Regions from separate parts of the Pseudomonas coleopterorum genome, predicted to be linked through region 2. Evidence: predicted binding sites of a transcription regulator. Region 2 holds the regulator's gene; each other region holds the start of a gene.
The links. The regulator sigma-54, encoded in region 2, starts transcription at its own class of promoters, with help from an activator protein. The targets are predictions, from matches to a motif close to ANTGGCATNNANNTTGCTNT.
Positions count from the first base shown of each region.

Region 1: a site for sigma-54 is predicted at 5,036-5,055, ahead of BLV18_RS13505 (flagellar basal body rod protein FlgF). Genes of this name have one in related genera too.
Region 3: a site for sigma-54 is predicted at 3,420-3,439, ahead of BLV18_RS14590 (circularly permuted type 2 ATP-grasp protein). Genes of this name have one in related genera too.

Region 1 is NZ_FNTZ01000001.1:3,021,484-3,028,528, reverse strand. Features, by position in the region: gene BLV18_RS13540 (chemotaxis protein CheV) at 1-662, shown strand, start outside; gene cheR (protein-glutamate O-methyltransferase CheR) at 711-1,538, shown strand; gene flgB (flagellar basal body rod protein FlgB) at 1,764-2,171, shown strand; gene flgC (flagellar basal body rod protein FlgC) at 2,175-2,618, shown strand; gene flgD (flagellar hook assembly protein FlgD) at 2,634-3,335, shown strand; gene flgE (flagellar hook protein FlgE) at 3,364-4,674, shown strand; gene BLV18_RS13505 (flagellar basal body rod protein FlgF) at 5,107-5,844, shown strand; gene flgG (flagellar basal-body rod protein FlgG) at 5,894-6,679, shown strand; gene flgH (flagellar basal body L-ring protein FlgH) at 6,750-7,045, shown strand, end outside.
Region 2 is NZ_FNTZ01000001.1:902,228-909,272, reverse strand. Features, by position in the region: gene lptC (LPS export ABC transporter periplasmic protein LptC) at 1-295, shown strand, start outside; gene lptA (lipopolysaccharide transport periplasmic protein LptA) at 282-827, shown strand; gene lptB (LPS export ABC transporter ATP-binding protein) at 827-1,552, shown strand; gene BLV18_RS03985 (RNA polymerase factor sigma-54) at 1,716-3,209, shown strand; gene hpf (ribosome hibernation-promoting factor, HPF/YfiA family) at 3,288-3,596, shown strand; gene ptsN (PTS IIA-like nitrogen regulatory protein PtsN) at 3,609-4,073, shown strand; gene rapZ (RNase adapter RapZ) at 4,076-4,933, shown strand; gene BLV18_RS03965 (HPr family phosphocarrier protein) at 4,950-5,222, shown strand; gene BLV18_RS03960 (ZIP family metal transporter) at 5,293-6,186, opposite strand; gene BLV18_RS03955 (superoxide dismutase) at 6,195-6,806, opposite strand; gene BLV18_RS03950 (DUF2753 family protein) at 6,809-7,045, opposite strand, start outside.
Region 3 is NZ_FNTZ01000001.1:3,270,158-3,277,202, forward strand. Features, by position in the region: gene BLV18_RS14580 (transglutaminase family protein) at 185-1,018, opposite strand; gene BLV18_RS14585 (alpha-E domain-containing protein) at 1,015-1,965, opposite strand; gene BLV18_RS14590 (circularly permuted type 2 ATP-grasp protein) at 1,978-3,387, opposite strand; gene BLV18_RS14595 (ribonuclease E inhibitor RraB) at 3,764-4,105, opposite strand; gene BLV18_RS14600 (hypothetical protein) at 4,326-4,562, opposite strand; gene BLV18_RS14605 (LTA synthase family protein) at 4,740-6,839, opposite strand; gene BLV18_RS14610 (PLDc N-terminal domain-containing protein) at 7,039-7,045, opposite strand, start outside.

The sequences.
Region 1 (7,045 bases), 2.1 Mb from region 2:
ATACCTTCGTCATCATCACCGAGTACAACACCAAGATTCAGGGCTTTCTGGTGCACTCGGTGGAACGCATCGTCAACATGAACTGGGAAGAGATCCATCCGCCGCCCAAGGGTACCGGCCGCGATCACTACCTGACCGCTGTCACCCGCGTGGACAACCAGCTGGTCGAGATCATCGACGTCGAGAAGATCCTCGCCGAAGTGGCGCCGACTTCCGAAGCGATCTCGGTCGGGGTGGTCGACGAAGAGACCCACAGCAAGGCCGTGTCCCTGCGCGTGTTGACCGTCGACGACTCATCGGTGGCGCGCAAGCAGGTCACCCGCTGCCTGCAGACGGTCGGCGTGGAAGTCGTGGCTCTCAACGACGGTCGGCAGGCGCTGGAGTACCTGCGCAACCTGGTCGACGATGGCAAGCGTCCGGAAGAGGAATTCCTGATGCTGATCTCCGACATCGAGATGCCGGAAATGGACGGCTACACCTTGACCGCCGAGATTCGCAGCGATCCGCGCATGCAGAAACTGCACGTGATCCTGCATACTTCCCTGTCCGGGGTGTTCAACCAGGCCATGGTGAAGAAAGTCGGCGCCGACGATTTCCTGGCCAAGTTCCGCCCCGACGATCTGGCGGCTCGCGTCGTCGATCGCATCAAGGCAGCAGTATGAATGCCGGGCGCCAGCGCCCGGCCTACCGAACCAGCAAGAGGCGGCACCGTGTCTACGGGTAATTTGGATTTTGATCAGTTCCGGGTCTTCCTGGAAAAAGCCTGTGGCATTCTCTTGGGCGAGAACAAGCAGTACCTCGTTGCCAGCCGCCTGAACAAGCTGATGGAGCAGCAGGGCATCAAATCCCTGGGCGAGCTGGTGCAACGCATCCAGAACCAGCCGCGCAGCGGTTTGCGCGAGCAGGTGGTGGACGCCATGACCACCAACGAAACCCTGTGGTTCCGCGACACCTACCCGTTCGAAGTGATGAAGAACAAGGTGCTGCCCGAAAGCATCAAGGCCAGCCCCGGCGCGCGCCTGCGCATCTGGTCGGCGGCCTGTTCCTCGGGCCAGGAACCCTATTCGCTGTCGATGACCATCGACGAATTCGAGCGCAGCAATCTGGGCCAGTTGAAGTCGGGCGTGCAGATCGTGGCCACCGACCTGTCCGGCAGCATGCTGACCAACTGCAAGAGCGGCGAGTACGACAGCCTGGCCATCGGTCGCGGCCTTTCCCAGGAGCGTCTGCAGCGCTACTTCGATCCCAAGGGTCCAGGACGCTGGGCCGTCAAGGCGCCGATTCGCAGTCGCGTCGAGTTTCGCGCGTTCAACCTGCTCGATAGCTACGCCGCCCTGGGCAAGTTCGATATCGTCTTCTGTCGCAACGTGCTGATCTATTTTTCCGCGCAGGTAAAGAAAGACATTCTCACCCGCATCCACGGCACCCTCAAGCCAGGCGGATACCTGTTTCTGGGCGCATCCGAAGCCTTGAACGGTCTGCCCGAGCTTTACCAGATGGTGCAGTGCAGCCCCGGCATCATCTATCAGGCCAAGTGACCCCGTGCCTCGTCTGACGAGGTTCGCTACTGCAGCGCCATGCGGCAATTTTTCTGACGCCGGCGTTGCCGCTTTTCCCCTCCAGCGGAAATTTCTTGCCGCTTTTCTGGCATCACCCCTCGGCTGACCGGCCCGCAACCCGCACAGGGCGGGCATTTCGGGACTTGGCACAGTCATTGCTACCTATCCTGCACGAACCATCTGGTCTGCCGCATAGGTACCAACATGAGCATCAGTTTCGACAAAGCGCTGGGCATTCACGAGCAGGCATTGGGGTTTCGCGCCAAGCGCGCCGAAGTGCTGGCCAACAACATTGCCAACGCCGACACCCCCAACTACAAGGCTCGTGACCTGGATTTCGCCTCGGTGCTGGCCGCTCAGAGCGAGCAGAACGGCAAAGGTGCCTTCGGCCTGCAGACCACCAACGGCAAGCACATCGCCGCCCAGGGATTCAGCTCGGGTGACGAGGAGCTGCAGTACCGCGTTTCCACCCAGCCATCGCTGGACCAGAACACCGTCGATGCGCAGATCGAGCAATCGAACTACGCCGAGAACTCGGTGAACTTCCAGGCCAGTTTCACCCTGCTCAACAGCAAGTTCAAAGGGCTGGTATCGGCCCTTCGCGGAGAGTAAGCCATGTCCCTTGCCAGTGTCTTCAACATCGCCGGTAGCGGCATGAGTGCCCAGACCACGCGCCTGAACACCGTGGCCAGCAACATCGCCAACGCCGAAACCGTGTCCTCGAGCATCGACCAGACCTACCGTGCGCGGCACCCGGTGTTCGCCACCATGCTCCAGGGCCAGCAGAACGGCGACAGCGGTTCGCTGTTCCAGGACCAGGACTCGGCGGGGCAGGGCGTGCAGGTCACCGGCGTGGTCGAGGACCAGAGCAACCTCGAGGCGCGCTACGAGCCCAACCATCCGGCGGCGAACAAGGACGGCTACGTCTACTACCCGAACGTCAACGTGGTCGAGGAAATGGCCGACATGATCTCGGCCAGCCGTTCCTTCCAGACCAACGCTGAATTGATGAACACCGCAAAGACCATGATGCAGAAGGTCCTGACCCTGGGTCAGTGATAGAGGCGAGCGCAGATGACGACTACCAGCAGTACTACCGGCGTGAGCTCCTCGGTCCTGGACTCATTGCAGAAAACCACCAGCAGCACCAACAGCTCGACCGGCACCGCCGGCAGTGCCTTGGGCAAGGACGCGTTCCTGCAGTTGCTGGTGACCCAGATGCAGAACCAGAACCCGCTCGATCCCCAGGACAACGGCGAGTTCGTCGCCCAGCTTGCGCAGTTCAGCAGCCTGGAAAGCATGCAGAGCCTGAATTCGTCGGTGAGCACCATCGCCAGCAACTACCAATCGTCCCAGGCGCTGCAGGCCTCGTCCCTGGTCGGCCGCTCGGTCATCGCCCAGACCGACACCGCCGTGGTCGACCCCACCAAGGGCCTCACCGGCTCCGTGGCGCTGACCTCGTCGAGCAGCAACACCACGGTTGGTGTCTACGACAGCAAAGGCGACCTGGTGCGCAGCATCGATCTGGGCAGCCAGTCGGCCGGCAACGCCAGCTTCACCTGGGATGGCAAGGACAGCAACGGCGCGGTCGCCGCTGCCGGCACCTACACCTTCAAGGCCGCAGCCACCGTCGACGGTACCGCCACGGCCATGAGCACTTACCTGCCCGCCACGGTGAACAGCGTCACGATGGGCACCAATGGTGGTGAACTGACCCTCAACCTCGCTGGACTGGGTAGCGTCGCGCTGTCGAAAGTCCAAACCATCGGAATTTGAGCCGCTTCGTTCGGCGCAGGAGTACAGCATGACTTTCAACATCGGCTTGAGCGGTCTTTCGGCAGCCAACAAGGCGCTCAACGTGACCGGCAACAACATCGCCAACGTCGCTACCACCGGCTTCAAATCCTCGCGCGCCGAGTTCGCCGACCAGTACGCCGCGTCGATCCGCGCCACGGCCGGCAAGACCAGCGTCGGCAGCGGTGTGACCACAGCGGCCGTATCGCAGCAGTTCACCCAGGGCAACATCACCTCGACCGGGCAGAGCCTGGACCTGGCCATCAACGGCAACGGCTTCTTCGTGCTCAACGACGGCGGCCAGAAGCTCTACACCCGTGCCGGTGCCTTCTACAGCGACAAGGACGGCAACGTCGTCGACGTGTCGGGCAACAACCTGCAGGGCTACAACGCACAGGACGGCGTGGTGCAGACCGGCGTGCTGACCAACCTGAAAATCGATTCGTCCAACCTGCAGCCCAAGGCCACTTCCAAGATCGCCGAAACCGTCAACCTGAATTCCAGCGCTGCGCAGCCGACCATCACCCCGTTCGATCCGAGCAACGTCAGCAGCTACAACTACACCTTCAACACCGACGTCTACGACAGCCTGGGCAACGCGCACCAGATGAACCAGTACTTCGTCAAGGACGACGTGGCCAACAGCTGGACCATGCACACCACCATCGACGGTCGCAACCCGGCCGATGCCACGTCCACCACACCGCTGGTGAACAAGCTGACCTTCAAATCCGATGGCAGCCTCATCGTTCCCGATCAGGGTCCGGTAGCTGGCGGCCTGGGGATCAACGCCGACAAGAGCTTCAACCTGGCCGGCTGGGTGCCTGCCAGCAAGGGCGCCGACGGTACCTGGACGCCCAACGGCGCAACGGCCAATGCCGGTGGCGTCGCTCTGGACATGCTGGCGACCACGCAATACAACTCGGCCTCCGCCACCTCGGCCAAGACTCAGAACGGTTATGCGACCGGTGAGCTCACCGGCCTGTCGGTGGACGGTACCGGCAACCTGTTCGCCAACTTCACCAACGGCCAGAACAAGGTCATCGGTCAGGTCGCCATGGCCAGCTTCGCCAACATGCAGGGTCTGGCGCCCAACGGCGGCACCAACTGGAAGGAGTCGTTCGCGTCCGGTACTGCCGTGATCGGCACCCCGGATACTGGCGTCATGGGTAACCTGCAATCGCAATCGCTGGAAGACTCCAACGTCGACCTGACCGCTGAACTGGTGAACCTGATCAAGGCACAGAGCAACTACCAGGCGAACGCCAAGACCATTTCCACCGAAAGCACCGTCATGCAGACCATCATTCAGATGACCTGATGAGGGTAGGGCAGTGATGCGGTGTCTGTGTGCGGCCCTGGTCATCGCGGCAACCTGTGCGATGGCGGTCGCTGCGCCAGCGCCCTGGTACAAATACCAGAGCCTGGCGACCGGTCGGTACCTGTGCAGTCAGGTCGACCCCGGCCCCCAGTATCGGCGCTTTGCCGGGCCCTTCGGCAACGCCGGTTGCCGTCGTTGACAGCACACCTGCCACGCTTCGCCGTGGCAGGGTGACGTAAATCCTTTCTTCCCTTGCCGCTAGCGGCAATGCCGCGCCGACTTTTCGGCGTCAAGCTACCAGTTAGTCTCTCCCGAATCGCCGCAGGCCCCGTCCCAGAGGGGCTGCAGGGATCTTTCGAAAGTTGGCCCGCATATTGCTCTACCTCTCTCAGTACAGCAGTAGACGGCATTCGCCCGTCGAGGGAGACACCTGTGGACAAGATGCTCTACGTGGCAATGACCGGTGCCAGCCAGAACGCGCTGGCGCAGAAGGCTCATGCCAACAACCTGGCCAACATTTCGACCACCGGCTTCAAGCGTGACCTTGAACAGGCGCGTTCCATGCCGGTGTTCGGCGACACCTTTCCTTCGCGGGCTTACGCGCTGACCGAACGGCCGGCGACCGATTTCAGCGGTGGAGCGTTGCAGGAAACCGGACGGGACCTGGACGTGGCGGTGGGCGGCAACGGTTTCATCGCCGTGCAGACACCCGACGGCGGCGAAGCCTATGTGCGTACCGCCAGCATGAACGTCGATGCGCTCGGTGTGCTGCGTGCCGGCAATGGTTTGCCGGTCATGGGCAACGGCGGTCCGATCGCCGTTCCGCCGGACGAGAAAATCGAGATCGGCATGGACGGCACCATCAGCATTCGCGGTCTGGGCCAGGCGCCGAACGTCATGGCCCAGGTCGACCGCATCAAGCTGGTCAATCCCGATGTGAAAACCCTGACCAAGGGGCTGGACGGCCTGATCCACACCACCAGCGGCCAGCCGGCGCCCGCCGATGCCGCCGTGCGGGTCGAGTCCGGTTTCCTGGAGGCGAGCAACGTCAACGCGGTCGAGGAGATGACCTCGGTGCTGGCGCTCTCCAAGCAGTTCGAACTGCACATCAAGATGATGAGCACCGCCAAAGAAGGCGACGAGGCCATGGCCCGGGTCTTGCAAATCTAATTCCAGCGTAGCGATCGCGCCGTAAACCAGGCGCTCCAGGAGATGACACATGCTTCCAGCACTTTGGGTCAGCAAGACCGGCCTCCAGGCCCAGGACACCAACCTGACCACGATTTCCAACAACCTGGCGAACGTATCGACCACCGGCTTCAAGCGTGATCGCGCCGAATTCCAGGACCTGCTCTATCAGATCAAGCGGCAACCCGGCGCCCAGTCGACCCAGGACAGCGAATTGCCGTCGGGCCTGCAGGTCGGTACCGGTGTGCGCATCGTCGGCACCCAGAAGAACTTCACCGCCGGCAGCCTGCAGACCACCGAGCAGCCGTTGGACATGGCCATCAACGGTCGCGGTTTCTTCCAGGTCATGCAGCCTGACGGCACCGTTTCGTACACCCGCGACGGCACGTTCCACCTGAACTCCGACGGCCAGATCGTCACCGCTCAGGGCCTGGCCCTGGAACCGGCCATCGTCGTCCCCAACGACGCACAGACCTTCACCGTGGGCACTGACGGCACCGTCTCCATCACCACCGCCGGCAACCCTGCTTCGCAGGTGATTGGCAACCTGCAGACCGCCGACTTCATCAACCCGGCAGGCCTGCAGGCCATCGGTGGCAACCTGTTCCTGGAAACCGCCTCCAGCGGCGCGCCGCAGGTAGCGACCCCTGGTCTGAACGGTGCGGGTACCGTGCTGCAGAACACCCTGGAGAACTCCAACGTGAGCACCGTGGAGGAGTTGGTCAACATGATCACCACCCAGCGTGCCTACGAGATGAACTCCAAGGTGATCTCCACCGCCGACCAGATGCTGCAGAACCTGACCCAGAACCTGTAATCCTGGGCTAACCGTAATCCCCAAGCTACCTGGGCGCCGAGTGCGCCGGCTACACCGTGAGGTCTGTGTCATGCGTCGTGTCTCGATTGTTCTTGCCCTGAGTGGAATGGCCCTGCTGACCGGTTGCGTCGCGCCACCGGCCAAGCCCAACGACCCGTACTACGCCCCGGTGCTGCCGCGCACACCGATGCCTGCCGCCGCCAACAACGGCTCGATCTACCAGGCCGGCTTCGAGCAGAACCTGTACAGCGACCGCAAGGCGTTCCGCGTCGGCGACATCATCACCATCACCCTCAACGAGCGGACCAGCGCCAGCAAGAGTGCCAACTCCAAGGTCGGCAAGGACAGCAGCAACAGCCTGGGCCT
Region 2 (7,045 bases):
CACTGTCTACCCATGGCACGTGACCAGCGACCGTGGCGAGGTCAATCCCGATGGCAGCCAGGTCGAGCTGATCGATTCGGTTCGCATCGCGCGCACCGACCAGAAGAGCCGCGCCACGCTGATCACCAGCTCACGCATGACCGTTTTCCCACAGAAGCAATATGCGCAGACCGACCAAGACGTTAGAATCGACGGCGCCGGTGGCGTGTCGACGGCCAAGGGCATGAAAGCGTATCTGAATGACAGCAAGATCAACTTGTTGTCCAACGTAAGAGGACAGTATGAGGCTCGTTAAAACCCTCCCCTTTTTGCTCGGCCTGAGCGCAGCACTGGGAAGCGCGAGCGCCTGGGCACTGCCCACTGACCGCGATCAGCCCATTCATATCCAGTCCGACGATGCCCAGCTCGACGACAAACAGGGTGTGGCGACCTACAAGGGCAATGTGATCATCACCCAGGGGTCGATGAAGATCACCGGCAATACCGTGACCATCACCCGCAACGCCACCGGCGACGTGGACGTGTTCACTGCCGTCGGCAACCTGGCCTATTACGAGCAGAAACCTGCGGTGGACAAGCCCATCGTTCAGGCCTATGGCGTGACCATTCAATACTTCGCGGCGCAGAACCGCATCGTGCTGATCGACAAGGCCAAGGTCATCAACGACGGCAACACCTCCGAAGGCGAGAAGATCGTCTATGACACGGTGCGCCAGGTGGTCAACGCCGGCCGTGCCACGGGCAGCAAGGTCACCACGCCTCGTCCGCGGATCGACATGGTGATCCAGCCCAAGAAGAAATCCGACGCACCGCAGAAGGCCCAGTGATGGCAGTCCTGAAAGCGCAGCACCTGGCCAAGAGCTACAAGAGCCGACAAGTCGTACGCGACGTGAGCCTGTCCATCGAAAGCGGACAGATCGTCGGCCTGCTGGGCCCCAACGGTGCCGGCAAGACCACCTGCTTCTACATGATCGTCGGCCTGGTACAGGCCGATCAGGGCCGCGTCCTCATCGACGACCTGGACGTCAGCCACCAGCCGATGCACGGCCGTGCCCGTTCGGGTATCGGTTATCTGCCGCAGGAAGCCTCGATCTTCCGCAAGCTGTCGGTGGCAGACAACATCATGGCCATCCTGGAAACCCGCAAGGAGCTAGACGCCGCGGCTCGCCTGGCCGAGCTCGAAGGCCTGTTGCAGGAATTCCACATCACGCACATTCGCGACAACCTGGGCATGAGCCTTTCGGGTGGTGAACGCCGCCGCGTGGAGATCGCACGTGCACTGGCCACCGCGCCCAAGTTCATCCTGCTCGACGAACCCTTCGCCGGTGTCGATCCGATTTCGGTCGGCGACATCAAGCAGATCATCCACCACCTCAAGACCAAGGGCATCGGCGTATTGATCACCGACCACAACGTCCGCGAGACCCTGGACATCTGTGAAACGGCCTATATCGTCAATGATGGCCAGTTGATCGCCGAAGGCGATGCCCAGACCATCCTGGCCAACGATCTGGTCCGCGAAGTCTACCTGGGCCACGAGTTTCGCTTGTAAGGCCCAAGGGCGCCGTCGCCCTCCTGCGGGCATTAATTTTCATGGCGCCCTAGGCAAACACTCAGGTTTCAGGCATATAATTTGCTTACGACATAAGCCGGGTACTTCGGTACCCGTAGTAGAAGGCGCTTCGCGCCGGCGACCAAGGTGTTAAGTTCCTGCCATGAAACCATCGCTCGTCCTACGTATGGGCCAGCAACTGACGATGACACCGCAGTTGCAACAGGCCATCCGCCTTCTCCAGCTATCGACCCTGGACCTCCAGCAGGAAATCCAGGAAGCGCTGGAATCCAATCCCATGCTCGAACGCCAGGAAGAAGGCGACGACTTCGACAACAGCGACCCGCTGGCCGACAACATCGAGCAGAAGCCGACCCAGGAGATCCAGGAACCGAGCTTCCAGGAGTCTGCGCCGACGGTGGACAACCTCGAGGAAGGCGACTGGAACGAGCGCATCCCCAACGAATTGCCCGTCGACACGGCTTGGGAAGACATCTACCAGACCAGTGCCAGCAGCCTGCCGAGCAACGATGACGACGAGTGGGACTTCACCACCCGCACGTCGGTCGGCGAGAGCCTGCAGACGCACCTGCTGTGGCAGTTGAATCTGGCGCCCATGTCCGATACCGATCGGCTGATCGCCGTGACCATCATCGACTGTATCAACAATCAGGGTTATCTGGACGAGACGCTGCAGGAAATCTGCGATTCCTTCGACCCCGAGCTGGACATCGAACTGGACGAAATCGAAGCGGTGCTGCATCGCATCCAGCAGTTCGAACCGGCCGGCATCGCCGCCCGCGACCTGAGCGAATGCCTGATGCTGCAACTGCGCCAGCTACCGGCCAAGACCCGTTGGCTGGCCGAAGCACAGCGGCTGGTGAGCGATTTCATCGACATGCTCGGCTCGCGTGACTACAGCCAGCTGATGCGGCGCATGAAGCTCAAGGAAGACGAACTGCGCCAGGTCATCGAGCTGGTACAGAGCCTGAACCCGCGGCCTGGCTCGCAGATCGAATCCAGCGAACCCGAATACGTCGTGCCCGACGTCATCGTGCGCAAGGACAACGACCGCTGGCTGGTCGAGCTCAATCAGGAGTCGGTCCCGCGGCTGCGGGTCAATCCGCAGTATGCCGGCTTCGTGCGGCGCGCCGACACCAGCGCCGACAACACCTTCATGCGCAACCAGCTCCAGGAAGCGCGCTGGTTCATCAAGAGCCTGCAAAGCCGCAACGAAACCCTGATGAAGGTTGCCACCCAGATCGTCGAGCATCAGCGTGGCTTCCTCGATTACGGCGACGAGGCCATGAAGCCCCTGGTTCTGCACGACATCGCCGAGGCGGTGGGCATGCACGAGTCGACCATTTCCCGGGTGACCACGCAGAAATACATGCACACGCCGCGCGGCATATACGAGCTGAAATACTTTTTCTCCAGCCATGTCAGCACCTCCGAGGGGGGCGAATGCTCCTCCACCGCGATCCGCGCGATCATCAAGAAACTGGTCGCCGCCGAAAATCAGAAAAAGCCGTTGAGTGACAGCAAGATCGCTGGTTTACTGGAGGCACAAGGCATCCAGGTAGCCCGCCGAACGGTCGCCAAGTATCGCGAGTCCCTTGGGATTGCGCCGTCCAGCGAACGCAAGCGGTTGATGTAGCCCTGCGATGTGCCACAGCGTTCCAGTGGCAGGCACCCAAGCCTGCTTCTTTATGCAATGGCAATAAGGAGAAGCGGTATGCAAGTCAACATCAGTGGACACCAACTGGATGTGACCGAACCCCTGCGAACCTACATCGGGGAAAAACTCGAGCGTCTCGAACGCCACTTCGACAAGATCACCAACGTGCAGGTGATCATGGAGGTCGAGAAGCTCAAACAGAAAATCGAAGCCACCCTGCGCATACCCGGTGGCGAGGTGGTTGCCAACGCCGAACATGACGACATGTACGCGGCCATCGATCTGCTTACCGACAAGCTGGATCGCCAACTCAAAAAGCATAAGGAAAAACAGCAGAGTCTGTTGCAAGGCGCGACTGCTCGCTGACACTCCCCACCCATGATCCGATTAGAAACCATCCTGACCCCCGGCCGTTCACGTGTGAACGTGCCGGGCGGCAGCAAGAAGAAAGCACTCGAAGAGATCGCCAACCTGATCGGTCGTGAAGTGCCATCGCTCGACACCCAGACCGTGTTCGAAGCGCTGATTGCCCGTGAAAAACTGGGCTCCACTGGATTCGGTAACGGCATCGCCATACCGCATTGCCGGCTCAAAGGCTGCGATACGCCGGTCAGTGCCCTCGTTCACCTGAGCGCGCCGATCGACTACGACGCAATCGATGGCGCTCCGGTCGACCTGCTATTCGTGCTTCTGGTGCCCGAAGCGGCCACCGATGCGCACCTGGAATTGCTCCGCCAGATCGCCAGCATGCTCGATCGCAAGGAAGTGCGCGAAAGACTGCGTTCGGCGCCCAGCAATCAAGCCTTGTACCAAGTGGTACTGGACGAACAGAACGGTCGTTAACCATGCGTTTGATCATCGTCAGTGGCCGCTCAGGCTCAGGCAAGAGCACTGCCCTGGATGTTCTCGAAGACAACGGTTTCTATTGCATCGACAACTTGCCGGCCGGGCTGCTGCCCGAACTGGCCGAGCGTGCGTTGATCCACACCGAACTGGCGCAGCCCCAGGTGGCGGTATCGATCGATGCGCGTAACCTGCCCAGCCATCTGTCCCGCTTTCCGCAGTTACTGGCTGAAATGCGCGCCAAGCACATCCAATGCGATGTCCTGTACCTGGACGCCGACGAAGAAACGCTACTCAAGCGCTTCTCCGAGACCCGACGTCGACACCCTCTGAGCAACAGCAACCGCTCGCTGGCCGAAGCCATCCGGGTGGAAAGCGATTTGCTCGGGCCTATCGTCGACTTGGCCGATCTCAAGATCAACACCACCAGCCTTAACCTCTACCAGTTGCGCGACGCCATCAAGGTACGGCTGTTGAACAAGCCGGAGCCGGGCACCGCGTTTCTGGTGGAATCGTTCGGCTTCAAGCGGGGCATGCCGATAGACGCCGACCTGGTGTTCGACGTGCGCTGCCTGCCCAACCCGTACTGGAAGCCGGAATTGCGCGAACAGTCCGGGCTCGATGCGCCGGTCGCCGAATACCTGGCAGCGCAGCCGGACGTCGAAGAGATGTATCAGGACATCTCCTCTTACCTGCTCAAATGGCTGCCCCGCTTCGCTGCCAGCAGCCGCGCCTACGTGACGATCGCCATTGGCTGTACAGGCGGGCACCATCGCTCGGTATACTTGACCGAGCGCCTGGGCCGATTGCTGCAGCAGTCGCTCAAGAACGTCCAGGTTCGCCATCGCGACCTCAGCTGAAAGGATCCCCCGCGCAATGCCCGCCCTCCAAGTAGAAATCATCAACAAGCTCGGCCTGCACGCCCGCGCCGCGGCAAAATTCGTCGGCGTCGCTGGACGCTATCCCTGTCAGGTGCGTGTGGGTCGCTCGCCAGAGTCGCTGGTCGATGGCAAAAGCATCATGGGTGTGATGATGTTGGCAGCCGGCAAAGGCACCACCATTCACTTGCACACCGAAGGCGAGCAGGATCAGGAAGCGCTGGACGCCATCGTCAAGTTGATCAACGACAAGTTCGACGAAGGCGAGTAAGCCAAGCCAGTGGCCAAGCGTCGGAACCGGGGTGGAGGCCATCGAGCTGTCCACCACCCAGGTACCAGATTCAAGACAACGCGGTGTCCATGACCATCATCAGACAGAAACCGACACACAGGCCCAGGCTTGCCAGCTTGTGATGGCCGTTGCTGCGTGATTCGGGAATGATTTCGTGGGTCACGACCAGCAGCATGGCGCCAGCCGCAAAGGCCAGGCCCAGAGGTAGCAGCAGCTCGCCCATGCGTACCAGCCAGGCACACAGTACCGCAAACACCGGCTCCACCAGCCCGGATGCGGCACCAATCAGGAAAGCCTTGTAGCGCGCCATGCCTGCCCCGGCCAGAACCAATGCGATCACCAGCCCTTCGGGCACATCCTGCAAGGCGATGCCCATCGCCAGACTGTCGGCGTCGTGCATGCCGCCGCCTGCCGAAACGCCGACGGCCATGCCTTCCGGGATGTTGTGAGCGATGATGGCAATCACGAAGATCCAGATGCGTGCCGGGATCACCGGCTGTTGCGTCGTGCCCACCAGGTAATCCGGAGTAACGCCGGATACCCTCCTGTCCACCAGGTACAGGCAGAATGCTCCGGACATGATGCCCAGGCTCATCAGGGCGCCGGCACCCCAGCGCGAGAAACCGATCGCCGCTGCCGCATCCAGGCCGGGGATGATCAGCGAGAACGCGGTGGCGGCGAGCATCACGCCGGCACCGAAACCCAGCAACGTATCGGCCACCGCGACGGGCATGCTGCGGATGACCAGTACCGGAACGGCGCCCAGGGCGGTGCCCAAGGCGCAGATGGCACCGCCCTCGAGTGCACGCAGGATACGCGGTTCGAGGTCGAGCCAGTCCAGCAGCTCGCCCACCAGCAGAGCTGCGCCGGCCAGCAGCAACACCGTGCCCAGTGCCAGACGAAAACGGCGAACACTGGCCAGCGCGAAGGTCTGTGATCCCATGGCCAGACTCAGCTCAGCGCGGCTTGGTAGCGCTTCTCGACATTGGCCCAGTCGACCACGTTGTAGAACGCATTGATGTATTCCGGCCGACGGTTCTGATACTTGAGGTAGTAGGCATGCTCCCAGATATCGAGCCCCAGGATGGGCGTGTTGCCATTCATCAATGGGCTGTCCTGGTTACCGCTGCTCTCCACGACCAGCTTCTTCTCAGGCGTGACGCTGAGCCAGGCCCAGCCGCTGCCGAAGCGACTCAGGGCAGCTTTGGTGAAGGCTTCCTTGAACGCGTCGAACCCGCCCAGTTCGGCATCGATGGCCTGGCCAACGCTGCCCTGGGGCTGACCGCCGCCATTGGGCGACATGACTTCCCAGAACAGGCTGTGGTTGGCATGTCCGCCACCGTGATTGGTAACGGCGCCACGCAGGTTTTCCGGCAGCTGCTTGACCGAGGCCACCAGCTTTTCCACCGGCCATTCGGCGTACTCGGTACCTTCGATGGCGGCGTTGACGTTGGTGATGTAGGTCTGGTGATGCTTGGTGTGGTGGATCTCCATGGTCGCGGCATCGATGTGCGGCTCCAGGGCGTCATAGGCATACGACAGGGCGGGCAAGGTATAGGGCATTTTCAGTGAACTCCGTAGGGAAGGTGATCGGATTGCGTGACCGCTGGCGCGACGTCGATGTCGGCGGCGCCACACAGCAACCGGTGGGTACGGGGGTATTCGCCATGCTGGCGAGTGAAGCCGAGCAGCTCGGCGTAGGTCTTGCCGGCATGACGCAGCGCGGCCTCGCGCAGTGTTGGCCGCAGCCGAGGGTCCTGCGCCGCACGCAACAAGCGTTCATGGATGGCGCACAGGTATTC
Region 3 (7,045 bases), 2.4 Mb from region 2:
CATAACTCATAGGCAGTCTGCCATGTTCAAACATCCGAAAATCCGTCAGGCCGGACTGATCGTGTTCACCATGACCTTGGTACTGATCCTGCCCAATCTGGGCAGGTTGTTCAGTTGAACGGTGGGCGCCAGGCACAAAACCGTCGTCAGGTCCGAAGTCCTGGCGATGGCGTCGATTGAACACCTAGCCTTGGGTCTGGCTCTGCGATTGGGGCTGACCGGCCACGCTGACGACGGGCGCACTCGGCGCGACCAGGACCTTGGCGTGCATCTGTTCGAAACCGCCACCGCGACGCATGCCGCGTACCGGGCAGGCGTCCAGGTAATCCAGGCCAACCGCCAGCTTTAGATGACGTTCGGGCCGCGCGAGCTGGTTGGTCACGTCGAAACTGTACCAGGCGTCGTCCAGCCAAGCTTCGGCCCAAGCATGACTGGCCATGTGCTCGGTGTCCTCGGTGAACAGATAGCCCGACACATAGCGCGCCGGGATGCCGAGGCTGCGGGCGCAGGCAAGAAACGCGTGGGTGTGGTCCTGGCAGACTCCGGCACCGCTGGCGAAAGCTTGGGCGGCACTGGTGTCCACGGCCGTTGCGCCGCTGGTGTAGGCGATGCGCTGGTGCAGGCCTTGCATCAGGTCGATCAGGCCATTGCGGTCGCGCCGGGTGGGGCACTGCTGGGCGGCGAAGGCACGCAAGGCATCGTCGGCGTCGGTCAGCCGAGTGAAGCGCAGGAACGGCAGAGGTGATTGCGTTTCGTGTTCGGCTTCACGGGTCTCATCGATTTCGACCTGGCCGCGCGCACCGATGATGATCGCATCATGGGGATCGTCCAGGGTCAGCACGTGCAGGATGTTACCGAATGGATCGAGCTGGGCCCGCACGGGGCGCGGCAGGTCCAGTTGCCAGCTCAGGATGCGCTGGCGCTCGCTGTCGTGGGGTGTCAGCCTCAGGTACTGGATGCTGGCCCGCACCTCATCATCGTAGTGATAGGCTGTTTCGTGACTGATGTTGAGCCTCATACAGCCTCCAGATAGGAACTGTGAATCGCGTTGCCCAGCTGGCGCACCAGTGGGATCTGTTCGTTCAACCACTCATGCAGGCCCTCGTCGAGGATCTCGCCGATGCCGGTGTAGCGCAGACGCGCGTCCAGCTCGGCCGCCAGACGCTGGGCCGGACGGCCGTTGGCACCCGGCAGGTCGGCGAGGATCTGATTGATCTCCTCGGTACAGGCGCGCAACGAGCGCGGCACGTCGGCACGCAGCAGCAACAGCTCCGCCACCGGCTTGGCCGCCGGCGCGTCGCGGTAGATCTCGGTGTAGGCTTCGAAACTCGACAACGCGCGCAACAGCGCGCTCCACTGGTAGTAGCCCCGTGCCGAGCTGTCGTCGACCGAGTAGGCTTCATCGCCGAGCATTTCGTAACGTGCATCGAGCAGACGCAGGGTGTTGTCGGCGCGCTCGATGAAGGTGCCCAGACGGATGAAGCGGAAGGCATCGTTGCGCATCAAAGTGCCGTAGGTGGCGCCACGAAACAGGTGGGCGCGCTCCTTGACCCAGTCGCAGAAACGGCTCATGCCGTAGCGACCCACGCCCTGCTCGGCAATGCCACGGATCTCAAGCCAGGTGGAGTTGATGTTCTCCCACATGTCGGCGGTGATGCGTCCGCGCACCGCATGAGCGCTGGCACGCGCCGCCCCCAGGCAGCTGTAGATGCTGGCCGGGTTGGCCGGATCCAGGGCGAAGAAATGCAGCAGGCGCTCGGCGTGCAGCTTGCCATGACGCGCCAGGTAGTCTTCCAGGGTGCCGGTGATCAACAGCGGCATGGCGATTTCATCCAGACCGTCACCCCGGCCGTCCTGGGGCATCAGCGACAGCGAATAGCTGACATCGAGCATGCGCGCCAGGTTTTCGACGCGCTCCAGATAGCGCGACATCCAATACAGATCAGAGGCAGTTCTACTTAGCATTGGCAGGCATCCTTAATCCTCGACCACCCAGGTGTCTTTGGTCCCGCCGCCCTGCGACGAATTCACCACCAGCGAGCCTTCACGCAAGGCCACGCGGGTCAGGCCGCCGGGCACCACGCGGGTTTCGCGGCCGGCGAGGACAAAGGGGCGAAGATCGATATGGCGTGGCGCTATGCCGTTCTCGACGAAGGTCGGGCAGGTCGACAACGACAACGTGGGTTGGGCGATGTAGGCATGGGGCCGGGCCTTGATGCGCGCCCGGAAGGTTTCGATTTCCGCGGCACTCGCACACGGACCCACCAGCATGCCGTAGCCACCCGAGCCCTGGGTTTCCTTGACCACCAGATCCGGCAGGTTGGCCAGCACGTGGGAAAGCTCCGAGGGCTTGCGGCACTGCCAGGTCGGCACGTTCTTGAGGATCGGTTCTTCGTCGAGGTAGAAGCGGATCATGTCGGTCACGAAGGGGTAGACCGACTTGTCGTCGGCCACGCCGGTGCCGATGGCATTGGCCAGCACTACGTTGCCGGAGCGATACGCAGCCAGCAGGCCAGGCACGCCCAGCATGGAATCGGGGTTGAAGGCCAGGGGGTCGAGGAAGGCATCGTCCAGGCGGCGGTAGATCACGTCCACCGGCTTGGGTCCGTCGGTGGTGCGCATGAACACCTTGTCGTCACGCACGAACAGGTCCGCCCCTTCTACCAGTTCCACACCCATCTCGCGCGCCAGAAAGGCGTGCTCGAAGAACGCGCTGTTGAAGCGACCCGGCGTCAACACGACCACGCTGGGGTTGTCGATGGCGCTGGAGCTTTTCAGGGTGTCGAGCAGCAGATTGGGGTAGTGATCCACGGGTGCGATGCGCTGCGCCGCGAACAGCTCGGGGAACAGGCGCATCATCATCTTGCGGTCTTCGAGCATGTAGCTCACACCGCTGGGCGTGCGCAAGTTGTCTTCGAGTACGTAATAGGTGCCATCACCGTCGCGCACCAGGTCGACCCCGGAAATGTGCGAGTAGATGTCGCGGTGCAAGTCCAGGCCTTGCATCGCCAGCTGATACTGCTCGTTGGCCAGTACCTGCTCGGCAGGAATGATGCCGGCCTTGATGATGCGCTGGTCGTGGTACAGGTCCGCCAGAAACATGTTCAGCGCCTTGACGCGCTGAATGCAGCCGCGCTCCACGATCCGCCACTCGCTGGCGGGAATGCTGCGCGGAATGGTGTCGAAAGGAATCAGCCGCTCAGTGCCCTGCTCGTCGCCGTACAAGGTGAAGGTGATACCGGCGCGATGAAACAACAAATCGGCCTCGCGTCGACGCTGGGCAAGCAATTCCTGCGGCGTCTCGGCCAACCAACGGGCGAACTCCCGGTAATGCGGGCGAACCTGGCCGTCGGCATCGTACATCTCATCATAATAGGTGCGGCTCATGCCGTACTCCTTGTCACCCGGACCCAAGAGCCTTCGCAAGGCCCGTGCCATCGGCATATGTGCCATTAAATCAAGTGCTTGGGATCCCTGATCGAGAACCGTGCACCGTTCTTGTGCGGCAATGTCCGAACGCCGATGACATACGCTTCATTGCGAAGCGGATTGTTCAAGCGGTTTGACTCTATGACCAGCATAGACAGAGTTGAATTCAATAGCTTGCGGCGTTAGCTGATAATTATTTCATCGAAACCGGCAAAAGCTTGGCGCTTGCTGCAATCCATCAAATTCCCATTCGCCGCTCCCTTGAGAGCGGCTTTTTTTTGCCTGTCATTCGGTGAGAAGCGTGAACCACCATGCCATTGTGGTTCACTCCGGCTCAGGCCTGCGGACGCCTGACTTCGTGCTTGACGCCCCAGCCTTCGATCTCACCGCCCAGGGGTTCGACGACGGCTTCGAAATCCTGCTCGAATTCACCGATGCCACCGTGGGTGGCGTACATCAGTTTGCTCAATTCCAGGTGCCAGGCACCGTCGTCGCGCTCACTGATCTGGGCGTTGAGCGACTCGCCGCGAAACTTGCCGGCAGCCGTGCGCGCCCGGTCTTCATCGGGAAAGACCGCGTAAAACTCGATGGGATGGATGCGGGCGAAATCGAAGCCGCCCTCTTTCATGCGGCGTAGTACATTGCTGCTGATGTCTTCTTGATAGGTTGTGCTCATGAATCGTCTCCCTCAGCAATAACGACGGATAGACTTTCAGTACTTCCAGAACCTCCTCGGGACAAGGAATGGGTGCGGTGCGGCGTCAGTGACGCAGCGCCTGGAATCGAGCGTGTTGCAAGAAGCGGGATGCAAAGACGAGCAGCGAGATCCTCAAGGACCTCGAGCGCAGAGTAACGCGAAGGCCGGGCCTGTGCCAATGGCCCGGCTCACTCGCAGTTCACACGACTTCAGTGATGGCAGTGATTTCCACGCTGTGCTGGGACTTGAGCGTCTTGGCGACCGGCGAGGCTACGGTATCGGGAAGGTTGACTTCATCCAGCTCGGCTGCGACCGGGTACAGCCTGGAGCGCACGAGGGTTGCTGCCTCTTCAATCGACGGGCAGGTGTCAGCATTGATCGCCATGCTGTCCAGTACGCCATCCTTGTTGAAGAAGCTGATTTTCCACTCTTTCATTGTTGTACATCTCCTCGACGCAATTCAGGCAGGAAGCTGCTGGATAAGCTCACTCAACGTTGACTCGCAACGCCCGGCATTCGTTCCGGACGGCAGATTGCCGGAGGTGTGCCGGAACGGGCTCGATCACCCCATGAAAAAAGGCCCCGAAGGGCCTTTTCACAGAGCGTCAGGTACTTACTCCTGCTTGCTCTCCACGGCACCTGCGGTGTTGTCGAGCAGGCTCTTGGTCGCGGTCTGGATGAACGAGTCCAACTTGGCGCGCAACTGCGGCACGTCGGCGGCGTTGGCGTCGGTATCGGGGATCAACTGGGCGCCGAACTCGCGGCCCAGCTGGTAGCGATACAGGCGTGTGTCCATGTCGCGCGGCTCGACCAGAATACGGTCGCCCTTGACGATGGCCACGGTCTGCTCGCTGCCCGAAGGCTTGATCACGGCGAAGCCAGGATCGCCTGCCGGCAGGTTGAGCAGGTCACGCCCCCAGCACTGGTGCTGGCTGGCGCCGCCCAGGCGACCCATGATGGTCGGTACCACGTCGGGTTGCGAGCCGACGGTGTGGTTGACCTTGCCGAACTTCTCCTGAATGCCGGGGCCGACGAGCAGCAGCGGAATGTTGAAGCGGCCCAGGTCCATCTCGGTGATCTGCTTCTCGTTGCCAAAGCCATGGTCGCCCAGCACGATGAACAGGGTTTCCTTGAAGTATGGCTCCTTGCGGGCCTTCTCGAAGAACTGGCCCAGGGCCCAGTCCGAGTAGCGCATGGCGGTCAGGTGCAAGTCCAGGCTGCCGCGCCCGGTGACCTTGTCCACCGGCAAGTCGGCTGGCAAGGCATAGGGCACATGGTTGGACAGGGTTTGCAGCAGTGCGTAGAACGGCTTGCCGGCCGCTCCGCGCTTGGCCAGTTCTTCGTTGCCACGGTTGAACATGTCCTGGTCGGACACGCCCCAGGTCGGATCGGAAAACACCGGATTGACGAAGTCATTGCGGCCGATGAACGTGGTCATGCCCTGGTTGCTGAAGAAACCGGACTGGTTGTCCCAGGCGAAGTCGCCGTTGTAGACGTAGACGTCGTCGTATCCGCGCGCGGCGCTGAGCATCTCCGGCAGGCCGGACAGCTTGTGGCTGCCCTCCGGGGTCTGCATCAGGTATTCGAAGCCCGGCAGGTTGGGGAAGCAACCCATGGTGGCGAACATGCCTTGATGGGTGTGGGTGCCGCTGGAGAAGAAATGGTCGAACAGCAGACCTTCCTGGGCCAGCTTGTCGAAGTAAGGCGTGATGTTGCCTTCGGCGCCCAGCGCGCCCACCGAATGACCGGCGAAGCTTTCCATCAGGATCACCACTACGTTCTTGATCGGCAGGGTGTTGGCCTGAGGCGGCTGGAAGTTGCGACGCACGGCGGCAGTGTCGTCGTCCACCAAGGTGTCATGAGGTGTGAGCAGCATGTCACGCACGGTGCTCTGCGCCTGATCCTGCGGCAGGGTCGCTTTCCAGATGTTGTCGCGGTCTTCGGACATGCGGCTTTTCGCGGCAGCGATCAGCGTCAGCGAACCGTTGAGGCCCAGCTGGTTGGCGAAGTTCGAATCGGTGGTGTAGGCATCACCCCAGCGCAGCGGCGGTCCCTGGCGCAAGGTGCCGCGCGCGGCGACCACGGCGATCAGCAGGATCACCACGAACACGCCCGCTCGTGCGTACCACGGTGCAACCGAACGGCCGACATTGGCGGGCGCCGTGACCCGCGGACGGGTCAGGCGATCGAAGCCCTTGAACACCAGGCTCAGCAGCCAGGTGACGAAGGCCCAGGCCAGCAGGTAGCGCACCACCGGATAGCCGTACCAGATCATGCTCAGCACGGTCTTGGGGTCTTCCTTCACGTACTGGAACACCAAACCGTTGAGGCGCTGGTGAAACTCGCGGTAGAAGTCCATTTCCATCAGGCCGCACAGCAGCACCACGCTGGACGTGATGGTCAGCCATGCCCGGAACAGCCCGCGCCAGCGCATGGCGCGGGCGCTGAGCACGGCCAGCAGCAGTGGAATCAGCAGGTACACCACCAGGCGCAGGTCGAAGCGCAAGCCATTGAAGAAGGCTTCGACGAAGGTGCTGGTTGGGGTATCCCCGATCATCTCGCGGTTGTACATCAGCAATGCCAGGCGCAACCCGCTGAGCATCAGCATGATCGCCAGGCCGCTGAGCAGCGTGTAAGCCAGGTGCGATTTGACGGTCGGTTGCAGTTTGCCGCGCGCGGCCTGCTTTTGACTCAAGGCGTCCGGAGTAGCCATGTGTAGGAAAGGTCCGTTGAGGTCTATTATTGGGATCTGTTGGAAGTGCGTAGGGTAAATCTGGGCGCGGATTGTCCGTGAAGACAGGTGAAAATTCCGTTCAGATGCTACGCATCGGCCGCGAAACGGCGGTCGGGCCGAGGATGATACGTCGCCAGGGCAGCCAGGTCGAACCCGTTGCAGGTTCGACCTGTTTGATTCAGACC